Regions from separate parts of the Bradyrhizobium sp. USDA 10063 genome, predicted to be linked through region 2. Evidence: riboswitches for the same ligand, from Rfam matches in the RefSeq annotation. Region 2 holds a riboswitch; each other region holds the start of a gene.
The links. A riboswitch is a leader RNA that binds a small molecule or an ion and turns the genes downstream of it on or off. The one in region 2 is predicted to bind cobalamin.
Positions count from the first base shown of each region.

Region 1: another riboswitch for cobalamin. It lies ahead of metE (5-methyltetrahydropteroyltriglutamate--homocysteine S-methyltransferase); the one in region 2 lies ahead of ACVJGD_RS18905 (DUF1636 domain-containing protein).
Region 3: another riboswitch for cobalamin. It lies ahead of ACVJGD_RS38510 (DUF1636 family protein); the one in region 2 lies ahead of ACVJGD_RS18905 (DUF1636 domain-containing protein).

Region 1 covers NZ_JBSSGP010000002.1:4,440,221-4,446,043, reverse strand. The annotation lists gene ACVJGD_RS23070 (hypothetical protein) at 25-222, opposite strand; gene metE (5-methyltetrahydropteroyltriglutamate--homocysteine S-methyltransferase) at 273-2,597, opposite strand; cobalamin riboswitch at 2,705-2,904, opposite strand; cobalamin riboswitch at 3,037-3,254, shown strand; gene ACVJGD_RS23060 (ribonucleoside-diphosphate reductase subunit alpha) at 3,370-5,823, shown strand, end outside.
Region 2 covers NZ_JBSSGP010000002.1:3,520,096-3,525,918, forward strand. The annotation lists gene cobN (cobaltochelatase subunit CobN) at 1-1,521, opposite strand, end outside; gene cobW (cobalamin biosynthesis protein CobW) at 1,539-2,552, opposite strand; gene cobU (bifunctional adenosylcobinamide kinase/adenosylcobinamide-phosphate guanylyltransferase) at 2,566-3,090, opposite strand; gene ACVJGD_RS18905 (DUF1636 domain-containing protein) at 3,087-3,533, opposite strand; cobalamin riboswitch at 3,645-3,825, opposite strand; gene cobT (nicotinate-nucleotide--dimethylbenzimidazole phosphoribosyltransferase) at 3,902-4,957, shown strand; gene cobS (adenosylcobinamide-GDP ribazoletransferase) at 4,958-5,737, shown strand.
Region 3 covers NZ_JBSSGP010000002.1:7,765,135-7,770,957, forward strand. The annotation lists gene bluB (5,6-dimethylbenzimidazole synthase) at 247-879, opposite strand; gene ACVJGD_RS38495 (adenosylcobinamide-GDP ribazoletransferase) at 879-1,178, opposite strand; partial or broken gene ACVJGD_RS38500 (nucleotide-binding protein) at 1,182-1,581, opposite strand; partial or broken gene cobO (cob(I)yrinic acid a,c-diamide adenosyltransferase) at 1,621-2,262, opposite strand; cobalamin riboswitch at 2,302-2,519, shown strand; gene ACVJGD_RS38510 (DUF1636 family protein) at 2,609-2,977, shown strand; gene cobW (cobalamin biosynthesis protein CobW) at 2,974-4,008, shown strand; gene cobN (cobaltochelatase subunit CobN) at 4,008-5,823, shown strand, end outside.

The DNA of each region.
Region 1 (5,823 bases), 920 kb from region 2:
GACGTGGCAGCCGACTGCAGATCGTCATGCCGTCGCGGGCGCGCCGAGATGCACGGCCAGTATGTGCTCCGGCGTCTCGACGACCTCGATCTTCTCGCCATCACCGCCGACGAAAGAAAGCACGGTGCGCTCGCCGTCGCGCCACATGCTGCCGACGAGCGCGATATTGATGTGAACGGGCTGCCCCGTCTCGAACCTCGTGCATTGAATCCAGAAGCGCATGGCGTTCTCCTCCTCAAATCGCCACAGGATACGAGACGGGGCCTCACCGTCTAGGCAAGCGATCGCAATTCGCGCGCGGCGGCGACCATGTTGGCAAGTGCCGGGCGCACCTCCTCCCACTTGCGGGTCTTCAAGCCGCAGTCGGGATTGATCCAGAGTTGGGCATCGGAGAGCCGTTGCCTTGCGAGCTTGAGAAGGTCGGTGATCTCGCCGACATCAGGCACGCGCGGCGAATGGATATCGTAAACGCCGGGGCCGATTTCGTTCGGGTAGCGATAGTTCCGGAAGGCGTCGAGCAATTCCATTTTCGAGCGCGAGGTCTCGATCGAGATGACGTCCGCGTCCATCGCTGCGATGGCGTCGATGATGTCGTTGAATTCGGAGTAGCACATATGGGTGTGGATCTGGGTCTCGTCCTGCACGCCGGAGGAGCAGATGCGAAAACTGTCGACCGCCCAGTCTAGATAGCTATTCCATTCCGACCTGCGCAGCGGCAGGCCTTCGCGCAGCGCGGCCTCATCGATCTGGATCATGCCGGCGCCGGCCGCCTCGAGATCAAGCACCTCATCGCGGATCGCGAGCGCGATCTGCCGGCACACTTCGCTGCGCGGCAGGTCGTCGCGAACAAACGACCAGTTCAGGATGGTCACGGGGCCCGTCAGCATCGCCTTCACCGGCTTCGCTGTCAGCGACTGCGCGAATTGCCACCATTCGACGGTCATGGGGTGCGGGCGCGAGACGTCGCCGTAGAGGATCGGCGGCCGGACGCAGCGCGAGCCATAGGACTGCACCCAACCGAGCTCGGTGAAGGCGAAGCCGGAAAGCTGCTCGCCAAAATACTGCACCATGTCGTTGCGCTCGAACTCGCCATGGACCAGGACGTCAAGCCCGATGTCCTCCTGCCAGCGCACTGCGCGCGCCGTCTGATCCTGCAGATAGGTCTTGTACGCGGTATCACTGAGCGCGCCCTTGGCATGTGCGGCGCGTGTGTTCCTGACGTCGGTCGTCTGCGGAAAGGAGCCGATGGTCGTGGTCGGGAAGCGCGGCAGGTTGAACCGCTCGTGCTGCACCTCGGCGCGCTCGGCAAATGGGCTGGCGCGATGGCGCATGCCGTCATCGACGGCGGCGAGACGCTGCGCGACAGCCGCATTGTGAATCCGGGGCGAGATCTTGCGCGCGGCAGCGGCGGCGTCGGATGCGCGTATCGCTTCTGACGCATGCGCCCGGCCGCTTCCAAGCGCCGCTCCCAGCGCGGCAAGCTCTTCGAGCTTCTGCACCGAGAATGAAAGCCAGGTCTTCACTTCGGGATCGAGCTTGCTTTCCAGCGCGAGATCGATCGGCACATGAAGCAGCGAGCAGGACGGCGCGAGCTGGATGCGCTCCTTGCCGAGTTTCGCGACGACAGGTTCGAGCCGCTCGAAGATTCGAGTCAGATCCGCACGCCATATGTTACGGCCGTCGATCACGCCGAGCGACAGCACGCGCTCTTTCGGAATGTCCATGAGATCGCCGAGCTGCTCCGGCGCACGCACGAGATCGAGATGCAGGCCGGCGACCGGAAGATCAAACGCGACCGCACGATTGCCGTCGAGCCCACCAAAATAGGTTGCCAGCATGATCCTGATGCTCGGCACCGCTTTGGCGATTTCGGAATAGGCGCGACGTAGGGCCTGCTGAGCGGCGGCGTCCAGATCAAGCACGAGACAGGGCTCGTCGATCTGCACCCATTCCGCACCGCGGGCGGCGAGTTCGCGCAATATTTCGATGTAGACCGGCAAGAGCCTGTCGAGCAGCGACAGCGTGTCGAAATGCGGATCCTTGGACTTGGCCAGTTTCAGGAACGTGACCGGGCCGACCAGCACGGGACGCGTCTGATAACCCAGCGCCTTCGCCTCCTCATACTCTTCGATCGGCTTGCGCGAGGCGAGCGCAAAATACTGGTTCTTGCGAAGCTCCGGCACCATGTAGTGATAGTTGGTGTCGAACCATTTCGTCATCTCGAGTGCGGCCACGCCGTGTGCGTGATGGGCATGTCCGCAGTCGCCAGCGTCGCCCTCTACGCCGCGCGCCATCGCGAAATAGGTCGCAAGCGGCACAGCACCGCCGGTCCAGCCGTAACTTTTTGGGATCGCGCCGACCATTGCGCAGGTGTCGAGCACCTGATCGTAGAACGAAAAATCGTTCGACGGGATCACGGTGATGCCGAGCTTCTTCTGCCGCGCCCAGTTGGCTGCGCGCAGCCCGACGCCGGTTTCGATCAGCGTCTTTTCGTCTATCGCGCCGGACCAGAAGCGTTCCAGCGCGAATTTCAGTTCACGGCGCGGACCGATCCGCGGCGTGCCGAGGGACGCAACAGCAAGTGAAGTGGGAGACATTGGCTTAACCCCATGAGTTGGGGGCAAAGGCCGTAGTGACACGTCTGGATTCCCTGAGCGATGGGCGCACGGAATCGCAACCGCACCACCGGGACACCCCGCCCGAGGACGTGTACGTTGTCGAGGCAGGTCTCCTGGCTCGCGGGTCGTCACTGCGGTCCGGCCTTCCCGAAGCCTTGCAGGCTTCAGTGGCAGTTGTGGACCGCGGCTCGCCGCTTACAGTTGCGGGGGCAGCTCCGGCTTCACACCGGCTTCCCTCTTAGCTCCGGAAAGATCTCTCCGAAGAACCACGACGCGTTCACTTACCGGCAAGATCGCGCGAACGTCAACTCGGCTGACATCACGTGCGCGTGGAGCCCGTTGTTCACAGCGCCAGCGGGGGGAGCCGAAATTTTTGCGCTTCGCCGATACGCGCCATTGACACCATTGTCCAAATCGCACCAGATGTAGCTGTCACGGTCCATCATGACGCAAGGAATGGTGGCTAAGAGGGAATCCGGTGATCGCGTATCGCTCGCGAGAATCCGGCGCTGCCCCCGCAACTGTAAGCAGTGAGTTGCTTCCGGCTTAGACGTCACTGATGCGGCATCGCATTGGGAAGACGGGGAGTAACGCCGACCTGCGAGCCAGGAGACCTGCCGTGACAGCAAAATAACGTCCACGGGCGGGGTGTCCCGGCGGTCGCTTGCAGGCTCATGCCGGTCCGCCGCCGGCATCATCACGCAGCGTCGCTCCTGGCATCCGGCCCCAGCAACATCACGGGGTTCGCAAGATGTCACTCTCTCTCGATCGCGAAGCAACAGTCGCGCCTCTCATTAACCTGCGGCCCGAATCGATCGCGGCGCCGGAAGCACAACTTCCGATGCAGGTGATCCGTCGCAACGGCATGGTGTCGCAATTCGATGCCGGCAAGATCTCGGTGGCAATGACCAAGGCCTTCCTTGCGGTCGAAGGTCATACGGCGGCTGCGTCGCGGCGCGTTCACGAAGCGGTCGAGGCGTTGACGGCCGAGGTGGTCGGCGCGCTGTCGCGCCGGATGAGCGAAGGCCGCACCTTTCATATCGAAGACATCCAGGACCAGGTCGAACTGGCGCTGATGCGCAGCGGCCATCACAAGGTCGCGCGCGCCTATGTGCTCTATCGCGAGGAACGCGCGCGGCAGCGCGCCGAGCAGCAGGCGGCGAAATCGGCAAAGGCCGCGGCCGGCCCCGTCATCCATGTGACGCTCGCGGACGGCAGCAAGGTGCCGCTCGATCATGCGCGGCTGGCGATGATTGTCGGCGAGGCCTGCGCCGGACTCGACGGTGTCGAGGCCGCGCCGGTGGTCGCTGAAATCCAGCGCAATCTCTATGACGGCATCAGCCAGGATGAACTGGCGCTCGCCAGCGTGATGGCGGCGCGCACGCTGGTCGAGCAGGAGCCGAACTACGCCTATGTCAGCGCGCGCCTGCTGCTCGACAAGCTCCGCACCGAAGTGCTGTCCGTCGTGCAGGGCGCACCAACCACTGCGTCGCAGGCGGACATGGCGATCCGCTATGGCGAATACTTCCCGGCCTATGTCAAGGTGGGCATCCGCGCCGAATTGCTCGATCCCGAGCTCGGCCGCTTCGACCTCAACAAGCTCGCCGCGGCGCTGAAGCCGGAGCGCGATCTGACGTTCCAGTTCTTGGGGCTGCAGACGCTCTATGATCGCTATTTCCTGCATGCCCGCGGCAACCGGATCGAATTGCCGCAAGCCTTCTTCATGCGTGTCGCCATGGGGCTGGCACTCCGCGAGATCGACCGCGAGGCGCGCGCGATCGAGTTCTACAATCTCCTGTCCTCCTTCGACTTCATGGCGTCGACGCCGACGCTGTTCAATTCCGGCACGCTGCGCCCGCAATTGTCGTCGTGCTTCCTCACCACCGTTCCTGACGATCTCGACGGCATCTTCAAGTCGATCAAGGACAATGCACTGCTTGCCAAATATTCCGGCGGCCTCGGCAATGACTGGACGCGGGTGCGGGGGTTAGGCGCGCATATCAAGGGCACCAATGGCGAGAGCCAGGGCGTGGTGCCGTTCCTCAAAGTGGCCAACGACACCGCGATTGCGGTCAACCAGGGCGGAAAACGCAAGGGCGCGGTCTGCGCCTATCTCGAGACCTGGCACATCGACATCGAGGAGTTTTTGGACCTGCGCAAGAACACCGGCGACGATCGCCGCCGCACCCATGACATGAACACCGCGAACTGGGTGCCCGATCTCTTCATGCAGCGCGTCGAGGCCGACGGCGAATGGACGCTGTTCTCGCCGGACGAGACGCCCGATCTGCACGATCTCTACGGCAAGGCCTTTGCCGAGCGTTACGCGTCCTATGAAGAGAAGGCCGCGCGCGGCGAGATCCGCGTATCCAAGAAGATCCGCGCGGTCGATCTCTGGCGCAAGATGCTGACCATGCTGTTCGAGACCGGCCATCCCTGGATCACCTTCAAGGACCCCTGCAATTTGCGCTCACCGCAGCGCCATGCCGGCGTGATCCATTCCTCCAATCTCTGCACCGAGATCACGCTCAACACTTCGGATGAGGAAACCGCTGTCTGCAATCTCGGCTCGATCAACCTGCTCAACCATGTCGGTGAGCGCGGGCTCGACTCTGTCAGGCTGAGTCGGACGATCGCGACCGCGATGCGGATGCTCGACAATGTCGTCGACATCAACTTCTACACCATCCCCGAGGCGCGGCGCTCCAACCTGCGGCATCGGCCGGTCGGCCTCGGCCTGATGGGATTCCAGGATGCGCTGCATGTGCTGCGGATCCCGCTCGCTTCGGATGCGGCCGTTGCCTTCGCCGACACCGGCATGGAGGCGATCGCCTATCACGCGATCTCGGCCTCCGTCGATCTCGCCGCCGAGCGCGGGCGCTACCCGTCGTTCGAGGGATCGCTGTGGAGCCAGGGCATCCTGCCGATCGATTCGATCGAGCTGCTCGCAGAAGCACGCGGTGAAGTCGCGATGGACCGCTCGCGCACGCTGGATTGGGACGGCTTGCGCGAGCGCGTCAAGACGGTCGGCATGCGCAATTCCAACGTGATGGCGATCGCGCCGACGGCAACCATCTCCAACATCTGCGGCGTGGCGCAGTCGATCGAGCCCGCCTATCAGAACCTCTATGTCAAATCCAACATGTCCGGCGACTTCACCGTCGTGAACGCCTTCCTGGTGCGCGACCTCAAGGCGCGCGGGTTG
Region 2 (5,823 bases):
GTGATAGGTGCTCTTGGGATCGATGTTGTAGCCGCGCGCCGGCTGCACGCCGACAACGACGTTGCCGAAGCGATGCAGACCGAGACGGAACATGCCATCGGTGACATGCGGGTCTCGCGCCGCGTCGCCCCAGCGCCCGGTGACCGCACGACGAACATTGAGAGGGAGCGCGCCAAACGCCGCCTCGTATTCGGCGAACGGCCATGAGGCGCCGCCACGCCGCAACGCGCGGCCTTCGAGTGCGTTGGTCGGTCCCTCCTGCAACAGCCGCATCATGTCGGCCGCATCATCGGGCGCGCCGGGAATCTCGTATCCCTCGTTCCCCATCGCAGCGAGTATCCCGATCAAGCTTTGCGGCGTATCCAGGCCGACACCGTTCGCAAGGCGGCCGTCGCGGTTGGGATAATTGGCTAGGACGATGGCGACCCGTCGCTGGTTCGCGGGCGCGCGGCGCAGCCGCACCCATGCCGCGGCAAGATCGGCCGTCGCCTTGACGCGATCCTCGACCGGTCGGAAAGCTGTCGGCGTGAAGGAGCCGAGGCTCTGTCCGGCTTCCTTGAACGCGATGGCGTTGGCGAAGATGCGCCCGTCGACCTCCGGCAGCACCACATGCATGGCAAGATCGCGCGGATTGAGGCCACGGATCGAGCTTTCCCAGCTCTTTCGGGAGATGCCGGCCTGCGCGACCTGCAGCACGGGACAGTCGGTCTCCGACAATATCCCGGCATTTTCGCGCGCGGTCGCCGTCGCAAACGCCGTCGCATTCACGATGATGTCGGGCGGATGCGCGGCAAGCGCCGCGCGGAGAAATTCGATCGAGCGTTCGTCCTTGAGGCTCGTGACATAGAGCCCGACTACATTGAGCCTGCGGGCTCTGAGCGCAGAGCACAGCGCATTGATCGCGGCCGTATCGCCGCCTGCGACCAGGGCGCGGTAGAAGATCACGACAGCGTTCGCGCGTTCGTCCGTGGCAGGTTCGCCGTTCCAGAAGCCGGCGGCCGGCATTGGCCGCGCCGACGGCGGCCTGTTGCCGTACCCGATCAGATGCGCGGCGAAGCGAAGCGCCAACTGCGCGTTGTCGCTGCCGCCTTCGGTGCAATAGCGCCACAGCTCATAAGTCTCGTCGGCGCCCAACGTGCCGCGCGCGGCCAACGCCGCGTTCCAGTCGGTTTCGCCGGGAATGCAGGCGAACAACGTCCCGCACTCAATCGCGTCGCGCCGAATGCTCTCGACGCCATGCGGCCAATAGCTTTCCCCGCCGAGCATCCGAAGCACGACGATCTTGGCTTCGCGGAGCGTGCGCTCGACATAGAGATCGACCGAGGCGGGATGACCGAGAGCCAGCAGATTGGTCAGGCGGACACTCGGGAAGTCCGCAGGCAATGCAGCGTGCGCCGCGCCGAAGGTCGCCAGATCACTATCCGCTGCAGACAATATGACGATGTCGGCGGTGTCCTGCCCGAGGTCGCGAGCGATATCGCCATCGTCGATGCCGCCGCCGCTGTCGAGTTTCAGATGCATGCTCGCCTTTCAAGAGGCTATCCCGCAAGCGCGCGGCGCGCCGCGTCGGCGTCAAAGCCCTTCAGGCCGATCACGACCAGATGCTCGGCCTGCCTGGCATCGGGCCGCGCGAACGCCAGTTCGACACGGCTGCCGACCGCCTGCACCACGATCGGCGCAGGCTTCTGCGCGATCCGCGCGTGCCCCTTGACCCGCAGCACGCCCGCCAGACCCAAGACGCCGCTGACGCGCATGCGCATCGCCTCCACGCTCTCGGCCGCCGCAGGCGTCACGACGATGCTGTCAAAGTCGTCGTGATCGTGCTCCTCTTCCTCGCCATGATGACCCGCTCGCGCGGCGAGATCGTTCTCGGCATCAGCCTTCATTCCGATGAGCACGTCGGGCGCGAGAGCGCCGTGCGAGCGTACGACCTGGACGCCCTGTCTCAATTGTGCGCCGAGCCGCTGTTCGATGCCGCTGAGCACATCCGATGACACCAGATCGCTCTTGGAAAGGACCACAAGGTCGGCGCAGGCGAGCTGGTCCTCGAACACTTCTTCGATCGGGTCGTCGTGATCGATCTCCTCATCCGCGGCGCGCTGAGCCGCGACCGCGTGTTCGTCGAGCACGACCCGTCCCTCTGATAGTGCCAACGCATCGACGACCGTGACGACGCCGTCGACGGTCGCGCGCGTGCGGACCGCGGGCCACGCGAACGCCTTCAAGAGCGGCTGCGGCAGCGCCAGCCCGGAGGTCTCGATCACGATCGCATCCAGCGGCCCGTCGCGTGTCAGCAGCTTGTCCATGGTCGGAATGAAATCGTCGGCGACGGTGCAACAGATGCAGCCATTGGTCAGCTCGACAATATCGCCGGGCGCACAGGCCTTGGCCGCGCATTCCTCGACAAGGCCGCCATCGAAACCGGCGTCGCCGAACTCGTTGACGATGACGGCGATGCGGCGACCGTCGGCCTGCGTGAGAAGCGAGCGCAGCAGCGTCGTCTTGCCGGCACCGAGGAATCCGGTGAGCACGGTGACTGGAACACGGGACATATTTCAGGACTCCTTAAGGGGAACGTTTGAGCCACAGCGGCAGACCGGCCGCGACGAACACGACGTTGGGAACGCTTGAGGCGATCATTTGATTGAGACGGCCCTGAGCATCGCGGAAGTCGCGGCCAAGCCTGGTTTCGGGCACGATGCCGAGACCGACCTCGTTCGACACCAGAACAACAGGGTTCGCAGCGGCGCCAAGAAATTGCGCGAGCCGCTCCGCCTCGACATCCGGATCACGCCCGGCGAGCATCAGGTTGGAGAGCCAGAGCGTCAGGCAATCGACCAGCACCGCGCAGCCGGGCCGCGATACCTGCGTCAAGGCATCGATCAGCGCGAGCGGTTCCTCTACGGTGGTCCAATCCGAACCGCGCCGGCCACGATGATGCGCAATCCTGTCCCGCATCTCGCCATCGTCAGCGGTCGCCGTCGCCAGATACACGCGCGCAAGGCCGCTTTCGGCAATCACCCGTTCGGCAAAGGCTGATTTGCCCGAGCGTGCGCCCCCCAGCACCAGCGTGGTCGAGAGGGAATTCATTTCGGGGCGCTGCCATCTTCCGGCGACCAACTGACGGGCGGCAGCCGCGCCACCATTCCCCTGCGCAGGATTTCGGCGCGCTCGCGCCACGGCACCAGGCCGTACAACGACTTTCGATAGGACTCGACGAAGGACACGACGGCACCGGCACCCTCGGGCTGGAGGTCGCCGAACAGGAAGGTGTAGCCCTCCGAACTCGAAACCGCGACCGTGGTCGGCCGCTTGCACACGCTCAGGCATTGCACGCGACGGATCTGAACGGCAGCATCGCGCTCGCCTGTAGCGACCTGGATCGCGTCGAACATGGCAGGGCCGGCCAAGGCGCCATCGGACGTCTTGCAGGTGATGCAAACGCTCACGACGACGGGACCGCCAGGCGCGGCGTTCGCGGGCAAAAGTTCATCCGGGCGAAGATCTTGCTGATCGAAGTCGTTGCGATCCATCACGACGCTCAAGTCAAGGCCATGACGGCCGCGAGCTTTGTTGGATCGCGTTCGACGGTGGAACGACCATCGAACTCGTTCCGTCCGGTGCACCCCGCCCGACGAACCTCCAAAGCACAATGCGCGATGGCAGGTCTCCTGGCTCGCGGGTCGTTGCCTCTCGCCGCCTTCCCGGTCATCCCAGTGGCTTCGGCTTTGGCTCGCCGCTTACAGTTGCGGGGGCAGCGCCGGCCTTGCACCGGCTTCCCTTTTTCACCTTCCCGAAAGAAGGACCATCGCCGCCACGCTAACTGTCCCCGCGACGGCGGTCAACCGCAGTTGACCCGCACCTTTCCTTCAGTCACTTAAGGCGCGCTCACGAGGCGCCCATGACCTTCCAAATCCCATCCGACTTGCAGATCCCCGCGATCGCTCCAATCGATCAGACGCTTGCTAAGACAATGCGCGCGCGAATCGACGGCAAAGCCAAGCCGCCGGGATCGCTGGGACGAATCGAAGACCTGGCGGTGCAGCTCGGCATGATCGCCCATCCATCCGCCGCAGCGCTACAAAAGGCCGTCCTGCTCGTATTCGCCGGCGATCACGGGCTGACGGAAGAAGGCGTTTCGCAATATCCGTCCGCCGTGACGGCCGCGATGGTGAGGACCTACCTCGCAGGTCGCGCCAGCGCCAACGCCTTTGCGGCTGCGTCAGACGTCAGCATCCGCGTCGTGGACGCCGGCGTTGCCAGCGATCTGCCTGCCCATCCCGACCTCTTCGATGTCAAGATCCGGGCCGGCACCGCGAATTCCGCGCGGGAGGCTGCCATGTCGACCGAGGAAGCGCACAAGGCGCTCGCGGCCGGCTTTGCCATAGCTTCCCGTGAAATCGAGGCAGGTGCCGACATCATCGCACTCGGCGAGATGGGAATAGGCAACACCGCGTCTTCCGCACTCCTGGTGCATCGGCTGGCGCCCGCTTCCCTGGATGACTGCATCGGAGTCGGCGCCGGCCAGGACGAATCAGGCATGGCGCGCAAGCGCGCCGCCATCCACAAGGCAGCCAATCGCAGCGACGCCACGGCGCCGTTCGAGGTGCTCAGGGAATTCGGCGGCTTCGAGATCGCGATGATGACGGGTGCAGCGCTTGGCGCAGCGGCGCATCACCGTCCGGTCGTCATCGACGGCTTCATTTCGTCTGCGGCCGCCCTTGTCGCCGTCAGGCTGGCGCCGGCGACGCGCGACTATTGCGTTTTTGCGCATCGGTCGGCCGAGAAGGGTCACGATATCGTGCTGACGGCGCTTCAGGCGCGGCCGTTGCTCGCTCTCGACATGAGACTTGGCGAGGGCACCGGCGCGTTGCTGGCGGTCCCGCTGGTGCGGGCAGCGTCCCGCCTGCTGACCGACGTCGCCGACCTCAGCGACGTGCTGGAGGGAAAGATCTAGATGAGCCTGGATCGTTTTCGCGACGCGGTCCGATTCCTGACGATCATCCCGGTCGGCGATTCGAAGGATGCGCCCGATTCCGATTGGCTGGCCCGCTCCTCGCCATTCTTCCCGCTGGTCGGCGCGATCGTCGGTCTGGTTTCGGCGGCCGCCCTTCTGTTCACATCCCTCATACTGGGACCGGTGATCGCGGCGCTCATGGCGGTGATGGCAAGCGTCCTCCTCACCTGCGGATTGCACGAGGATGGCCTGGCCGACACCGCGGACGGCTTTGGCGGCGGCTGGACGGTCGAACAGCGTCTCACCATCATGAAGGACAGCCGGATCGGAACCTATGGCACGCTCGCACTCGTTTTCGCGATCGCATTGCGCGTGGCGGCGCTCACTGAGATGCCGGCCTGGACTGGCGCGGCGGCGCTGATTGCAAGTGGAGCCGCCGGCCGCGCCGTGGCGCTGCCGGTCCTCGGCTGGATGAAATATGCCGGCAACATCTCCTCGATGAAGGTGGCTTATGCACCCTCGACGCTCCGGACAGGCGAAATCGGCTTCGCGACGATCGTGGTGCTGCTCGCGCTGACACCGCTCGCTGCGGCCTCCGGCACACATGCTCCGTTCGCCCTTCTTGCCGGCATCGCTTGCGGCATCGCACTGGCAGTTGCCGTCACGCTGTGGTCGCGACGGCTGATCGGCGGCTATACCGGCGACGTGCTCGGGGCCATCGAGCAGGTGTTCGAGGTCGGTTTTCTGCTGGGCGTTGCCGCCGTCATCCGGTCGATTTGATAGTCCACCGCAGCAGCTCGGTTTTTCGACACCGCTCTACAGACTTACCGCAGAAAGATCGGCGCGGAGATGATGTCGTCTGCTTA
Region 3 (5,823 bases), 4.2 Mb from region 2:
CAGCCCCGGAGCTGAGGGCCATTTTCTTTTTGGCGGACAGCTGGCGAAGGCCCTGGCTCAATAGGGGTGTTTGAATGGACACTCGCGGAAATGGGGACACCATGCTCTTACGGAACAGGGCTGTGGAAAACTCTAGGATGGCTCTTGCCGGGGCTCCATTTCATTCCGGATCAATTTTCACCGGCAGGGGGTCGCAAAGAGGCGGCCCCTTTCGATTCCAATTGCTCGTTGAAATGTTCGACAGCCTTAACGTCGAGTCGTGAATTCGGTCGACCTTCGTCGATATTCCCACGTGGCCCGTTCAGGCTCAGGTCGGTCAAAGTCCGCCTGGGGGTAGCCGACGCAAAGATAGGCGATCAACTTCCAGGACGCCGGCACGTCGAGAATCTCGCAGATGCGGACCGGATTGAGTATCGACACCCAGCCAATCCCGATGCCTTCTGCACGCGCGGCCAACCATGCCGAGCAAATGGCCGCGACGACGGAATAGTCGATGGTCTCCGGCATCGTCGCACGACCCAGCCCGTGCCCGGTTTCGCATGCTTTTTCCGAGAATACCGCCAGATGCCCAGGCGCCTCTTCGAGGCCGGCGAGCTTCAGCGTCGTGTAGCGCGCCGCCCGCTCACCGGAATAGGCGCTTAACGCGCAGGCATTGCAGGTCTTAAAGTCCTCAATGATCGCGCGCCGTCGCGCTTCACTATCAACGATTACGAAGCGCCAGGGCTGACTCAGGCCGACCGAGGGGGATGGGCAGGCGATCTCAATGAGCCGCTCCATGGCGCCGCTCGGCAGCGGATCGGGGCGAAAGCGCCGCACGTCGCGGCGCCACACGAACAGTTCGCGCAATTGTCGGCGAAAAGCTTCATCGAATGAGATCATCAAAGTCGAAGTTCCGCATGGAGGAGGGCGGTCGCCATCAACAAGATCGCGATCTCGCCAATCTGTTCGAACGCGCCCAATATATCACCTGTCTGTCCTCCGACCTGCCTCGTTGCAAGCCACGCCAGTATCAGCCCCGCCAGTGAGAGCAGAATCGCTCCGATCACCGCCTTGCTCGACCCGAAACCGCACACGAGACAAAGAGCCCCGAGACGAAATGCAATTGCCGCGCTTCGCCCCGGCGGCTGTCCGGCTCCGGCCGAAAGTCCATCCGACCGCGCCGGCGGAATCAGCCACATGAATGCGGGCAAGCCGGCGCCCTCGACCAGAACAAGATCGGCGCGACGCTTCAGGCGTCCGAAACTTTCGAGGACCGGGCTCCATCAGCGATGGCTTCATCGCAGCGTATGCACGGGCGCCCAGCGTCGCCAGGCGGCGTTCCTGCACGATGATCTGGGCACCCAATTCCGTCTCCGGCTTAAGCGGGACGGGATTCATGTTGGTATGGGGCTCGACGCCTGCGACTTGCGCCTGCAATGCCTACGCGCGTCCGATCTCGCCGCCGTCGGCGGTCACGGCCGCATTGTTCGATATGTTCTGCGGCTTGAACGGAAGTACGCGATAGCCGCGGCGGATCGCTGCACGCGCAAGGCCAGCGACGATGAGCGAATTGCCCACGTCGGAGCCTGCCCCCTGGATCATCAATGCGCGCGCCACCGAATCGGATTCCCGGTAGCTTCGTCAGAGCTCGACGCCGGGCTGCGCCTTGGATCGGAAGGGATGCTTCACCAGCGTCACCTCCGTGACGAGGTCGGCGGCGTCGATCAATTCTTTCTTCGCGTTACGTCCGGTGAGGACGACGTGCGTCATCGGTGGCTTTGAATTCTTCACGAACTCGACGACCTCGCCGATCTCCAGATAGTCGTAACGAAGCGCAATGTTAATCTCCTCGAGAACGATCATGCGCAATGCTTGATCGGCGATCAGCTGCATGGGCTTTCCCATGCGGCACGGACGGCGGCGATGTCGCGGGCGCGGTCCTGTGTTTCCCAGGTAAAGCCTTCACCCATCGCATGGAACTGGCACAGATCGCCAAAACGTCCGGTCAGCAGGCGGCGCTCGCCGGTGTCCCACGCACGCTTGATGAATTGTACGACGGCGCAGGGGAAGCCATGCGCTACGCACCGCATGATCATGCCGAAGGCCGAAGAAGATTTTTCTTGCCCCTGGTGTGGACGATGATGAGTCCCTTTCGCGGCTCTTAGTCGCCCTCATCCGGTCGCGCGCGACTTTTTTCTTGGCCATTTTGGTCGTATGGCGGTTGTCCAGCGAGGCTTCCGAGATCACGGTCTCCTCCTCAGCGGTATCAGTCTCGGAAGTCATCTGGACGTTCCTTTGGCTTGACAAGTTGCACGCTTGGGCAAATGGTGGAGCGGCGTTGGTTCCTGTCCTACGACAGGCGAAGAGGGAATGCGATAGGGCTCTAGCCACGAAGCCTGAGCCTGAAACGCAGCCGCCCCCGCGACCGTGACCGGAGAGATCTTCAAGAGCCACTGACCTGTTAAGGGGTTGGGAAGGTGGAGATCGAAGGGAAAACCTGCTCCGCAAGCCGGGAGACCTGCCAGCGCAGAGATTTGAGACCGGCGGACGGGGTGCTCCGCGACGGCAGCGAACCCCTATGTCCACGGTTCGTGCGCCTCATCGCCTCCGCCAAACGTCGAGGAGGGCGATGACCGTCACGCTTCACGTCTACATTACCTGCCGTGCCGGCCAATCGGCAATGGAAGGCGAAGCCACGCCAGGCGCGCATCGGCACAGCGCGATCCTTCAGGCTGGCGTGCCGGAAGGCGTCAATGTTGTTCCAGTCGAGTGCCTGTCGGCTTGCAGCCAGGGGTGCTCGGTTGCACTCAGCGCGCCGGGACGCTGGTCCTACGTCTATGGACCCCTGTCGGAGGCAAACGCGCCTGTTGCCGGAGCTGCGGCCTATGCGGCGGCGCCCGACGGCATCGTGCCATGGCGCAGCCGGCCAGAGATCTTCCGCAAGCAATCGCTTGCCCGCATTCCACCCATCGCTGTCCTGTCGGAGGCCGCAGAATGAACACGCTCGCCAAGGTCCCGGTCACCGTCGTCACGGGCTTTCTCGGTTCGGGCAAGCCGACCCTGATCCAGCACCTGATTGCCAACGCGAACGGCAAGAAGCTTGCGGTGCTCGTCAACGAGTTCGGCAGCGAGGGCGTGGACGGGGAGATTCTGAAATCCTGCGCGGACGCCGACTGTCCCGCCGAGAACATCGTCGAGCTCGCCAATGGTTGCATCTGCTGCACGGTCGCCGACGACTTCATTCCCGCCATCGAGCAGCTGCTCTCGCGCAGGGTAAAGCCCGACCATATTCTGATCGAGACGTCGGGCCTCGCCCTTCCGAAGCCGTTGCTCAAGGCCTTCGATTGGCCGGAGATCCGTTCAAGGATCACGGTCGACGGCGTGATTGCACTGGCCGACGCCGAGGCGGTGGCGGCCGGCCGTTTTGCGCCGGATCTCGCCGCGGTGGAGGCACAGCGCGCGGCCGATGAAAACCTCGATCACGAGACGCCGCTGTCGGAAGTGTTCGAGGATCAGATCGCGTGCGCGGATATCGTGCTGCTCACTAAGGCGGACCTTGCTGGCGCGGACGGAGTTGAAGCGGCCAAGGCGGCGATCCTCGCCGAAATGCCGCGTCGCGTGCCGATGCTGCCGGTCGTCGACGGTGCAGTCGATGCGCGCGTAATCCTTGGTCTCGAAGCAGCTGCAGAAGACGATCTCGCCGCGCGACCTTCTCATCATGACGGCGAAGAAGAACACGAGCACAACGACTTCGCCTCGGTTGTCGTCGATCTCCCGGAAGTTGCTGACGTCGTTGCCTTGGTCGCATCGATCCGGCGGCTTGCGCGTGAACAGAACGTCCTGCGCGCGAAGGGATACATCGCGGTCGCGGGCAAGCCAATGCGATTGCTCCTGCAATCAGTCGGGGAGCGGGTGCAACATCAGTTCGATATACCCTGGGGCACGCGGCCGAGGCAGTCGAAGCTGGTTGTGATCGGTGAACACAACAATATCGATGAGCCTGCCATCAGGGCGGGACTTGGTGTCTGATGCACGTCGTCTTTCGCGAGAGCCGCGGTCTTGAGGAGACCGCGACGCCTAAGGATCTCGGCCAGGATCCGGCCGACCTTGTTGTGCTCTCGTACTCCGATAGCGATCTCGCCGCTTTCGCTTCCGGCTGGCGCCGCGGCCGCGGCGGCCTGCCGTCGCTGAGGCTCGCAAATCTCGCAGAGCTGCGTCATCCGCTTTCGGTCGACACCTATATCGAGCGGACGGCGTCGCATGCGCGCGGCATCTTGGTGCGCTTGATCGGTGGCGAATCCTACTGGTCATATGGGCTGGCTGCCCTGCATCAACTGGCGAAGGAGCGCGACATCGCGCTTGCGGTGCTTCCGGCCGACTGTCGTGATGACCCGCGCCTGGATGCGTTCTCGACATTGCCCGTCTCGACGCTCCGACACCTGAGGGCCTTGTGCGAAGAAGGGGGAACGATAGCGGCGCAGGCTGCGATCGCCCAACTCGCGCTGGCGTCGGGCCTCCATGCTGGGCGTGCCATCGGTGAGATCGAAATTCCTGAGATCGGTTTCTACGATCCGCGCCGCGGCGCAATCGTACTGCAGCCAACTTCCGACCAGCGGGCAGGCGCATTCGTCACCTTCTATCGTTCCTATCTCACCGCGGCAGACACCGCCCCGGTCGACGCGCTGATTGCAGCATTGCGGCAGAAAGGTTTTGATGCTTACGGCGTGTTCGTCAGCTCGCTGAAGGCTGCTGGCGTGGCGGATTGGCTGAGGGGAAAATTCAAGCAATGCCCTCCCGCTGTGATCGTCAATGCGACCGCCTTCTCCGCGGTCGGAGAAGACGGGACGACGCCTTTCGATGCCGCATCCTGCCCGGTATTCCAGGTCGCGCTGTCGACGGTCCGGCGCGATGATTGGTTGGAATCGCTTCGTGGACTAACGCCGGCTGATCTGGCAATGCATGTGGTTTTGCCGGAGGTTGACGGCCGGCTGTTTGCAGGCGTGGTCAGCTTCAAATCGCCGGGCGAGCGCGATCCCGATCTGCAATTCGCACGCCTGTCGCATAGGCCCGACGACGAACGCGTCAATGCTGTCGTGGATCGAATCGTGGCCTGGCACAGGATCGCGAACAAGCCGGCGGTCGAGAAGCGACTGGCGATTGTGCTCTCGAACTATCCTGGCCGCCCGCACCAGATCGCGCATGCGGTCGGACTCGATGCGCTCGCATCAGTTGAAACGCTGCTGTCCGATCTCGCCGGCGCGGGATACGACGTCGAGGCGGCGGGGGTGCTCGGCAAAACTCTCCTATGCGAGAAATTGACCTGGAAAGTTTGCGATTACCGCACCGAGGTGGCCAGGCTTCCGCGAGAGTTACACGATGATCTCGCAGCCGCCTGGGGCGCGCCGGAAGACGACCCCGCCTGCCGTGGCGGCGAATTTCATTTCGCTGCGATCCGGCGCGGCAAGACGATCGTCGCGCTCCAGCCGGACCGCGGCGACCTGAATGATCGCGACACCGATTATCACGATCTCTCGCGCACGCCTCGCCACGCCTATGTCGCGTTCTATCTCTGGCTCAGGCAGCAAGAGGTCGACGCGGTCGTCCACATGGGCGCGCATGGAACGCTGGAGTGGCTGCCCGGCAAGTCCGTCGCGCTGTCGGCTACTTGCTGGCCGGAAGCGCTGATCGGCGACGTGCCCGTGATCTATCCCTTCATCGTCAACGATCCCGGCGAAGCGGCGCAGGCCAAGCGCCGCATCGGCGCGGTGACAATCGGCCATTTGCCGCCGCCGTTAGCGCGGGCGGCGTTGCCGGAAGGACTGCGCCGGCTCGAGCAATTGCTCG